3 regions of the Shewanella sp. SR43-4 genome follow, and region 3 is predicted to be linked to each of the others. Evidence: predicted binding sites of a transcription regulator. Region 3 holds the regulator's gene; each other region holds the start of a gene.
What was found. Region 3 encodes MetJ, which represses methionine synthesis genes. Its sites were predicted from a motif close to TAGACGTCTAGACGTCTA; they were not measured.
Positions count from the first base shown of each region.

Region 1: the regulator MetJ is predicted to act here: its motif matches at 1,658-1,675, upstream of msrA (peptide-methionine (S)-S-oxide reductase MsrA).
Region 2: the regulator MetJ is predicted to act here: its motif matches at 1,256-1,273, upstream of metE (5-methyltetrahydropteroyltriglutamate--homocysteine S-methyltransferase).

Region 1 is NZ_JACJEB010000004.1:307,866-311,154, reverse strand. It holds gene trxB (thioredoxin-disulfide reductase) at 2-955, opposite strand; gene msrA (peptide-methionine (S)-S-oxide reductase MsrA) at 1,156-1,635, opposite strand; gene astE (succinylglutamate desuccinylase) at 1,856-2,884, shown strand; gene H5123_RS06570 (thiamine pyrophosphate-dependent dehydrogenase E1 component subunit alpha) at 3,041-3,289, shown strand, end outside.
Region 2 is NZ_JACJEB010000005.1:88,020-91,308, reverse strand. It holds gene H5123_RS07095 (HDOD domain-containing protein) at 1-298, shown strand, start outside; gene H5123_RS07090 (LysR family transcriptional regulator) at 281-1,183, opposite strand; gene metE (5-methyltetrahydropteroyltriglutamate--homocysteine S-methyltransferase) at 1,339-3,289, shown strand, end outside.
Region 3 is NZ_JACJEB010000001.1:296,656-299,944, forward strand. It holds gene H5123_RS01365 (bifunctional aspartate kinase/homoserine dehydrogenase II) at 1-463, opposite strand, end outside; gene metB (cystathionine gamma-synthase) at 604-1,773, opposite strand; gene metJ (met regulon transcriptional regulator MetJ) at 1,981-2,295, shown strand; gene H5123_RS01380 (sulfite exporter TauE/SafE family protein) at 2,490-3,227, shown strand.

The sequences.
Region 1 (3,289 bases), on a different contig from region 3:
ATTACTTTTTCGCGTCTAGGTAACGCTCAGCATCAAGTGCAGCCATACAACCCGTTCCGGCAGAAGTGATGGCTTGACGATAATGTTGATCCATTACGTCACCACACGCATAAACACCTTCGATGCTAGTTTGTGTTGCATTGCCTTGTAAGCCACTGTTAACTTTTAAGTAACCGTGATTCATTTCTAGCTGATCAGCAAAAATGCCAGTATTTGGGCTGTGGCCGATCGCAACAAACACACCCGCGACTTCTAGGTCGGTAACTGAACCATCTTTAGTGCTCTTTTTCTTAAGACCTGTCACACCCATGTCATTACCCGTCACTTCTTCCAGTGTTTGGTCTAGGTGTAAAATGATATTACCGTTAGCGACTTTATCCATTAAGCGGTTAATCAAAATCTTTTCTGAACGGAAACTATCACGACGGTGAATTAAGTGAACTTCAGACGCGATGTTGCTTAAATAAAGTGCTTCTTCAACAGCAGTGTTACCGCCACCGATAACCGCAACTTTTTGGTTACGGTAGAAGAAACCATCACATGTTGCGCAGGCAGAAACACCACGGCCCATGAACGCTTCTTCAGACGGAAGGCCTAAATATTTAGCCGATGCACCTGTCGCAATAATTAGTGCATCACAAGTAAACTCTCCGTTGTCACCTTTTAAGCGGAAAGGGCGCTCAGTTAGGGTCACTTCATTGATATGATCGAAAATAATTTCAGTATCAAACTTTTCAGCGTGCTTTTGCATGCGTTCCATTAATGCTGGACCAGTTAAGTCTTCCGCATCGCCTGGCCAGTTTTCTACTTCCGTAGTGGTCGTTAATTGGCCACCTTGCTGCATACCTGTGATCATCACAGGATTTAAATTTGCACGCGCAGCATAAACAGCAGCGGTATAGCCGGCAGGGCCAGAACCTAAAATTAGTAGGTTAACGTGACGAGCTTCACTCATGATTTTGATCTCCGATAACATGCCTTAAGCAATTTGCATGGGATTGTATGGAATTTACTGCGGCGGGTAAAGTGAAGTTGAGTGTAGGAAATCGATTGGGGTTATCTATTATGTAAATATTCCGTTTCAAGTGAGGCAATGCTAAACATCATCTCACTTGAATCGCTTAATTATCGCTCGGTAGTGTTGCTCGTTTAGACTTAGTAAACCAAATGACAAGTTGGTAGGTTATTTTTTTCTAAATAATTCTGGTGATATTCCTCGGCTATGTGGAATGTTTGTATCGGTACAATTTCAGTCACAATATGACGCTGTCCCCATTTACCGCTGCGTGCTAATGCCAGCTTTGAGGTTTCAGCTTGGGCTTTTTGCTCTTTATCATGAAAAAATATCGTACTGCGATATTGAGTGCCAATGTCGCCACCCTGCATGTTTAACATGGTCGGGTTATGGTTTTTCCAAAACACATCCAGTAAGTCGTTAAAACTGACCACTTCAGGATCAAATTCAACTTGGACAACTTCAGCATGGCCAGTGGAACCCGTCTTCACTTCTTTATAAGTTGTTGCAGTGTCTTTGCCACCCATGTAGCCACACGTTGCGTTACTGACGCCGTTAATTTCACGGAAAAAATATTCAACACCCCAAAAACAGCCTGCACCAAATGTTGCTAACGCCATGACATACCCTTAAAACATATTATAGAAGTCTAGATGGCTATAATTGTGTTGAATATTGTGATGTTTTGCAAGCAAACTTTTATTAATAAATAAAACTAACATATGCCTGCAATAAAATAGTCTTTGGCTATGATAGAATCTGCGGCAATAGGCATCTTAGTTAACAGCCGTTTACGTCAAGTTTAACTACGCCATATAATAATGAGACAAGGAGTTGATAGTGTTATCTGACCTGATGATAAACCACGATTTTTTAGCCTATACCTTAGCCAATCCGACTCGACTACCAGCAGCGTATGACTTTATGTTAGCCCAACATACTCGGGTTGATGTATTAGATACTGGGGTGATTGTATTTACGCCAACAACTGCCACTAAAGACATAGTGTTGTCATGTGCCGTGCACGGTAATGAAACTGCGCCAATTGAAATATGCAATCAACTGATTAAAGATTTGCTGACTCAACGTATAGTGGCCAAGCAGCGTGTAATGTTTTTAATCGGTAATCCCGCTGCGATCATTAATAAAACCCGTTTTATTGATGAAAACATGAATCGCCTATTTAGCGGTGCGCATTCAAAGGGCGAGGGTTTAACTCACCCTGAGCGCCATCGAGCTAAAGCGTTAGAGCAATACGTGGCTGACTTTTTCAATGCCAATAGCGACAATCAACGCATTCATTACGACTTACATACTGCAATCCGTGCTTCAAAGCATGAAAAGTTTGCCATTTACCCATATCGTCCAGGTCGTGCTTTTAGCGGCGAGCAAATTATGTTTTTGGCGGCATGTGGTGTTGATACCATGTTATTCCATCATGAACCGACAACTACGTTTAGCTACTACTCCTCAGAGCAATTTCAAGCAGATGCATTTACCGTTGAATTAGGAAAAGTGATGCCATTTGGTCAAAACGACATGAGTCATTTTGCGGAAACTCACACTATGCTTGAAAAACTGATTACTGAGCCTCAGTTAGCGCCTGTTGAGTTTGACGCAAGTAAGGTCAACTTGTATAAGGTGTCTAGGTCGATTAATAAACATTTCGATGACTTTGAATTTAGCTTTGCTGGTGATGCTGAAAACTTCAGTGCTTTTAGTCACGGGGCAGTGTTAGCGACAGAAGGTGGTAAAGCGATCACCGTCGAACAGCCACAAGAGGCCATTGTATTTCCGAATGCAAATGTACCCATTGGGCAGCGTACAGTGCTATGTTTAGTACCTGCACCGAACGAGTCAATCTTATAGTCGTAAAGCAATATATACATGTCAATCGTGAGTAAAATACGTTTACAGTGAGAGTAAGTATTGATAGGTAGTTTACGTTAACGTAATGTCTACTCGCATAGTATAAATAGAGCCATGTTTATGTTGAACATGGCTTAACAATAACAAGAGCATAATATGAGCAACGCACCACTGACCAATGAAACAGTGCACCGTGTCAGCTTCCTAGACAAAGCGTCATTGCACATCCCCATTTTGCGTATTTTGCAAGCTGATGGCACCACATATGAAAATGCGGTTTTACCAGTAATCGACAAGGCTCTGGCCGAAAAAATATTTGATACCTGTGTTTTTACACGAGTATTAGACGAGCGTATGTTGGGTGCGCAACGTCAAGGACGAATTAGTTTTTACATGACCTGTACC
Region 2 (3,289 bases), on a different contig from region 3:
TGAAATGCAAACCTTAGCATTATTTAGTGTTTTTGGTCAGGTGATTGTATTAACGGCTTTTGCCTATTTAAATGCAGAGCTGTCTCGTCCCGTGTCACTAAAAGTATTAAAATCACTGATTGATAACCAGCAACAACAATTATCCCTTGATGCATTTGATGCATTAGGATTGGATGACGATTTACGCGAAGAGTTTTTAATTGCCCATAACTTACGCCAAACACAAAACCCTGATTCTCCAGGACTTGTGCTTCGACGCGTGTTATCTAAAAGAGGTTTATTAATCAACCCGCTGTAAATTTATACCTTCACTTGCTACCAGCTCGAGCCACTGTTGAATTAAATTTGCATTAGTGGCATCGCGGCGATACGCGCCAAACAATGGACGTTTTAGTCCTTCTGCGCCTAATTTTACCGCCGTAAGACTCAGCCCCTGACTTTCTCGAATAGACCAAGTTGGTAGGGTGGCTACGCCATCATTACAGGCAACTCGCTGCAATAACATTGAGGTTAAGTCGCATTGTTTTTGCTCACCAGGTTCAATACCAGCGGGCTCTAAAAAGTGTTTGTATATGTCTAAACGCGCGAGAGGCACTGGGTAACTGATTAAAGTTTGCTTTGCCAATTGAGCTGGGGTTACAAAGGCTTGCGTCGCCAATGCGTGATCACTGGCAACGACTAACTTTACTTCAAAATCAAATAGATGTTGATAAGCTACGCTATGTCCAGGCACTGGGTCAGAGGTGAGCACTATGTCTAAACTCCCCGTTTCCAGCGCATTGAGTGAATCAAATAAATGACGACTTGAAATATCAATTTGAGCTGCTGGCGCATATTGTTTAAATTGTTCAATAACCGGCATTAACCAACGAAAACAACTGTGGCATTCAATGCCGAGCTTAAGTTGTTGGCTTTCACCCTCTAAACCGCGCTTAAGATCAGATTCGGTTGCAATCACTTTCGGTAAGATTTCTTCCGCTAAATTCAGCAGACGTGAACCTTCGTGAGTAAACGTTAACGGTTTACTTTTACGAACAAAAATAGTTGAGTTAATCCGTGTTTCTAACTCTTTTATTTGATGAGAAAGCGCCGACTGGGTTACAAATCGTTTTTTAGCTGCACCCGCTAAACTGCCACTTTCCTTTAACGCCATCAAGGTGCGAAGGTGTCTAAGCTCTATCATTTTCTCTCCACATGAATCTTGCTCAACTAGCCGATGAAATCAATTCGATTGCTTGACAGCAGAGTAGCACAATAAACTTCTAGACGTCCAGACGCCTATGCGGGTTTTTCTGCATAAATGGCTATAAATTTTGCTTCAACGAAAAGGAAAGCAGCATGAAAATTTCAAGTTTAGGATTTCCCCGCATTGGACGTCAGCGTGAATTGAAGTTTGCACTTGAGCATTATTGGCGCGCAGAAATCTCATTATTTGAACTGAAACAGGTCGCCAGTGAATTAAAAAAAACGCATTGGCAGTGGCAAGCAGATGCCGGCGTTGAGTTAGTTCCAGTAGGCGACTTTGCTTATTACGACCAAGTATTAACCCTAAGTGCCACCTTAAATGTGATCCCAGATCGCCACCGAGCTACTCAAGCCGATGGCAGCCAAGCGCCTATCGATATAGACACCTTATTTCGTGTTGCCCGTGGCCGATCGCAAACTGGCCAACATGCCTGTGCAGCAGAAATGACTAAGTTTTTTAACACTAACTATCATTATCAAGTGCCTGAACTTAGTGTAGATCAAAGCTTCGAGATTGCCTTCGAACAGTTGTTTGATGAGGTCAGTGAAGCGCAGCAACTCGGTCATCAAGTAAAACCGGTATTGCTTGGCCCAGTGACGTATTTGTATTTATCGAAAAGCCTGACTGAGTTTAATAAGCTATCGTTATTACCGCAGCTACTGACGGTTTATCAGCAGATTTTGCAACGTTTTGCAGACCAAGGTGTGAGTTGGGTACAACTTGATGAGCCAGTATTAGCCGCAGACTTAACCGAGGAGTGGCAGCAAGCCATTCGCCACAGTTATCAATTTTTAGCGCAACAAAAGCCGGCATCATTGAAGATATTACTTGCCAGTTATTATGGCTCTATTGGCCATCATCAAGCATTGGTGAGTGCATTACCGGTTGATGGTTTGCATCTTGATTTAGTCACAGCACCACAACAAGTTGAGGCGTTTATCAAAGCGCTCGGAAGCCAACAAATTTTATCGGTTGGAGTGATTAATGGTCGCAACGTGTGGGCTGCCGATGTTGATGTTATTGCTGATCAGCTGGCAGAATTAGCGACCACGTTGGGCGATCGTTTGTGGATTGCACCTTCTTGTTCATTGTTACATTGTCCGGTTGATGTTGACGTCGAGACGCAATTGATCAGTCCGTTACAGGGACAATTAGCATTTGCCAAACAGAAACTGTTTGAACTTAGTGACATTCAGCAGCTAATTAACGATCAAGATTCACAAAGCAGCCAAGTGATTATTGATCGTTGCCAGCAAAGGCGTTTAGCCACAGCTGCTGCAGCTAATCAAGAGGTTGTTCAACGTGTGTTACAGCTTACTGCGAGTGATTTTGAACGTCATAGCCCTTTTGCTCGGCGTATTATTGCTCAGCAACAGAAGCTAGCACTGCCATTACTTCCCACAACCACCATAGGCTCATTTCCGCAAACGCCTGCGATTCGTGGTTTACGCAAACGCTGGCGTAAAGGCGAAATCAATGACACTGATTACCGATTACAGCTTGAGCAAGTCACTCAGGACACCATTTGTCGTCAACTAAAACTCGGTATTGACGTATTAGTGCACGGTGAAGCTGAACGAAATGACATGGTGGAGTATTTTGGTGAACAGCTCGACGGTGTTGGCTTTACTCAATTTGGTTGGGTGCAAAGTTATGGCTCTCGTTGTGTAAAACCACCGCTAATTTATGGTGATGTATCACGTCCTAAGCCGATGACGGTTGATTGGGCTACCTATGCGCAAAGTTTAACCGACAAGCCTGTCAAAGGCATGCTAACAGGCCCAGTGACCATATTGCATTGGTCGTTTGCTCGAGAAGATATCCCTCGTCAAGATATTGCCAATCAACTTGCGTTAGCGGTGCGCGATGAAGTGATCGATTTAGAAAAAGCCGGCATTGGCATTATTCAAATTGACGAGCCAGCATTTCGTGAAGGTTTACCGATTAAACAGAGCCAGTGGGCAGATTATTTAACTTGGGCCGTAGATGCCTTTAAGTTGTCGGCGGCTGGTGTAGACGATGCAACTCAAATCCATACTCACA
Region 3 (3,289 bases):
CACCTTCGTCTGCAACCAAAATAGAACACGCATCCACATGAGTGGCTGTTACACCCATTTCTCTCAGCAATGCGGCCATAAGGCGTGCAGACCAACGCTCACCAAAACTGACCACTTGGTTTAATTGGTAGTCATTACGCTGCTCTAAAGACAATAAACTGACTAATTGCGATTTGTCAGTCGACAGGCGCTCACGTAGGTCACGAGCCAGCTCATTTGATAATAACTGTTCAATTAATGTCTGCTGATAACTGATCAGCACTTGAAGCTCTTCTTGCCATAACTGACCGCTGTCACGCAGAGTGAGTAATTTGTATAAAAAGTTAGTCGTTTTGCCGGCGGCCGATACCACAACTAAATCATCACTTTGACCATGTGTAAGCAAAATATGGGCAACACGGCGATAGCAATCTGCATCCGCTAAACTTGAACCACCAAACTTATGTAAATGACTTCGCGTCATTACTAACTCCTTAAACAACTAAGACTTTTATTGCGACAGCTATACTTCTAATTTGAAATAAACAGTGTGGCAAGTGCATATTTTCTATTTTACTTTATTTGGCCGGAACCACAGCAAACTTAAACTCGAATTAAGCCAACTCAAGCTGATTTTATCGCAGTAACAGCGGCGAGACCGGCTTGAATATCCGCGAGCAGGTCATCTGCATCTTCAATACCGACAGATAATCTCAGTAAAGTGTCTTTAATACCAGCCTGCTGCCTTGCCTGTGGGTCCATTGCACGGTGAGTCATGGTGGCAGGAACAGCAACTAAACTTTCCACTCCGCCTAAACTTTCAGCAATACTAAACAAAGATAATGCCTGTAAAAAGGCCACCACTTCAGCTTCGCCACCGGTTAATTCAAAACTTAACATAGCGCCAAAACCTTGTTGTTGTTTTGCGGCAATTTCGTGACCCGGATGGTCTTTTAGCCCTGGATAATACACCTTGGCAACCACATCACTGGCATTGAGTAATTCTACAATTTTTTGCGCATTACGTTGATGCTCACGAATGCGGACTGCCAGCGTTCTTAAGCCACGTAAGGTTAAATAGCTATCAAAAGCAGAACCGGTTAATCCAAGGGTGTTTGACCACCAATGTAATAATTCACCCACTTCAGCATCTTTAGCCACCACAGCGCCACCGACCACATCACTGTGACCATTAATGTATTTGGTGGTTGAGTGAATAACGATATCGGCCCCCAACAATAAAGGTTGTTGTAATATTGGCGACAAAAAAGTGTTATCAACCGTCACTAACGCGCCAACCTCATGGCAAGCGATACTGATCGCATTAATATCGACTACCCGCAGTAATGGATTTGATGGCGTTTCTAACCAGACCATTTTGGGATTTTGCGCTATCGCGTTGCCCAGCGCTTGCGCATCAGTTTGATCAACAACCAATAACTTAAATTGACCTTTTTTGGCCAGGTTAGTAAATAAACGGTAACTGCCACCATAACAATCGTGCGGCACAACCAATAAATCATCTGGGCCCAACAAACTGGTCACTAAGGTAATGGCCGCCATGCCGGTACATGTCACCACACCAGTTACACCTTGCTCAAGTTTTGCAATCGCCTCACCTAATATACAACGCGTCGGATTACCTGAACGGCTGTAGTCAAACTCGCGAGGATTAGTATGGCCATCAAATGAATAATTGGTCGATAAATAAATCGGCGGCACAATAGCACCATGTTGTGTGTCTGTTTCTATACCCTGGCGAACGGCCAAAGTGGCACTTTGATACTGAGTCATAATTGATTCCTAAAAAGTCACAAACACACAATAGATGTCTAGACGTCCAAATTTACCGAAGAGTTCTCCCTGAGTCAACCAAAATAGACGTTTAGACGTCTAAACATCGAGAAATCTATTTGCATCGGGATTAAATAGTAGCAATAATTTGACTAGAGATTGTAACGGTTTAAAATCTGCAGCGTATTTATCGTTAAGGGTAAGTTAATGACTGAATGGAATGGCGAATATATCAGCCCATATGCCGAACACGGCAAAAAAAATGAACAAGTAAAAAAAATTACGGTTTCTATCCCTTTAAAAGTATTAAAAGTACTGACAGATGAGCGGACGCGTCGCCAGATAAATAATCTGCGCCATGCAACTAACAGTGAACTGCTATGCGAAGCATTTTTGCACGCGTACACAGGTCAACCATTACCTTATGACGGTGATTTATCAAAAGATCAGCCTGATAGCATTCCAAGTGAAGCGAAAAAGTTAATGGATGATATGGGTATCGAATGGGAAGAGCTCGAATAACCTACAGGTTAATGAATCCCTCACCGACTTTAAAACTGCCCATTGATACCAATCCTTATTGAAGTTTGCTCTTTTAGCGAAAATGATTAGCGTGGTATTCGAGGCAGTCTTTTAAAGGCAAAGTTGCTGTACGCCTAAAATAGATCCAATTTCAATGTGGATTGCTATAAGCAGTAATATTTTAAAGAGAAATTATGATGTCATTTATCGATCCAACCACTTTGATACTGGCATCAATTATTGTATTTTTTGGCGCGCTAACCCAAAGCTTAATTGGCTTTGGGTTAGCCGTTGTAGCAAGCCCACTACTGTATATTGTTAATCCTCAATTAGTTCCTGTTCCTATTATTGCCATGGGTTTTGCAATCTCTGCAATGACCTTGTTTAGAGAGCGCGGCCACCTGCAGTTTAATGGATTACAATATGCCTTACTGGGACGTGTTCCAGGAGGATTTTTAGGTGCAGGGTTATTACTGTTTGCACCACAAGCCATACTAGGCTTGGTGATTGCAGCAATCGTGTTTATTGCCGTTATCCTAAGCGTCTTTCGCTTTACCGCACCAATCAATCGCATCAGTTTATTTATCGCTGGGGTATTTTCGGGCATATTTGGCAATATCGCTGCGATCGGCGGCCCACCAATGGCCATTTTACTTGCCGGTCAAGATGCCAGTCAATTTAGGGCGGCGCTATCAGCCTTTTTTGTCTTTAGCTCATTAATCGCATTGGCTATTTTAGCCGTTGTCGGCTTAGTTGAAGTAAAACATTTATGGCTATCACTGCTATTACTCCCCTCAGTCATTGCAGGCTACCTTGTCTCTGGTCGATTAATTGGCCGTGTCGATAAAGAGAAAACCCGGGCTGCGACATTAATATTGTGTAGCATTAGCGCAACAATATTAGTAATAAAGTCGACAATCGCATTAATTTAACGCCACTCACTGATTCTCTTTATCAAATGACCTTCCAATAAACAGGGCTGCGCATTATTTTA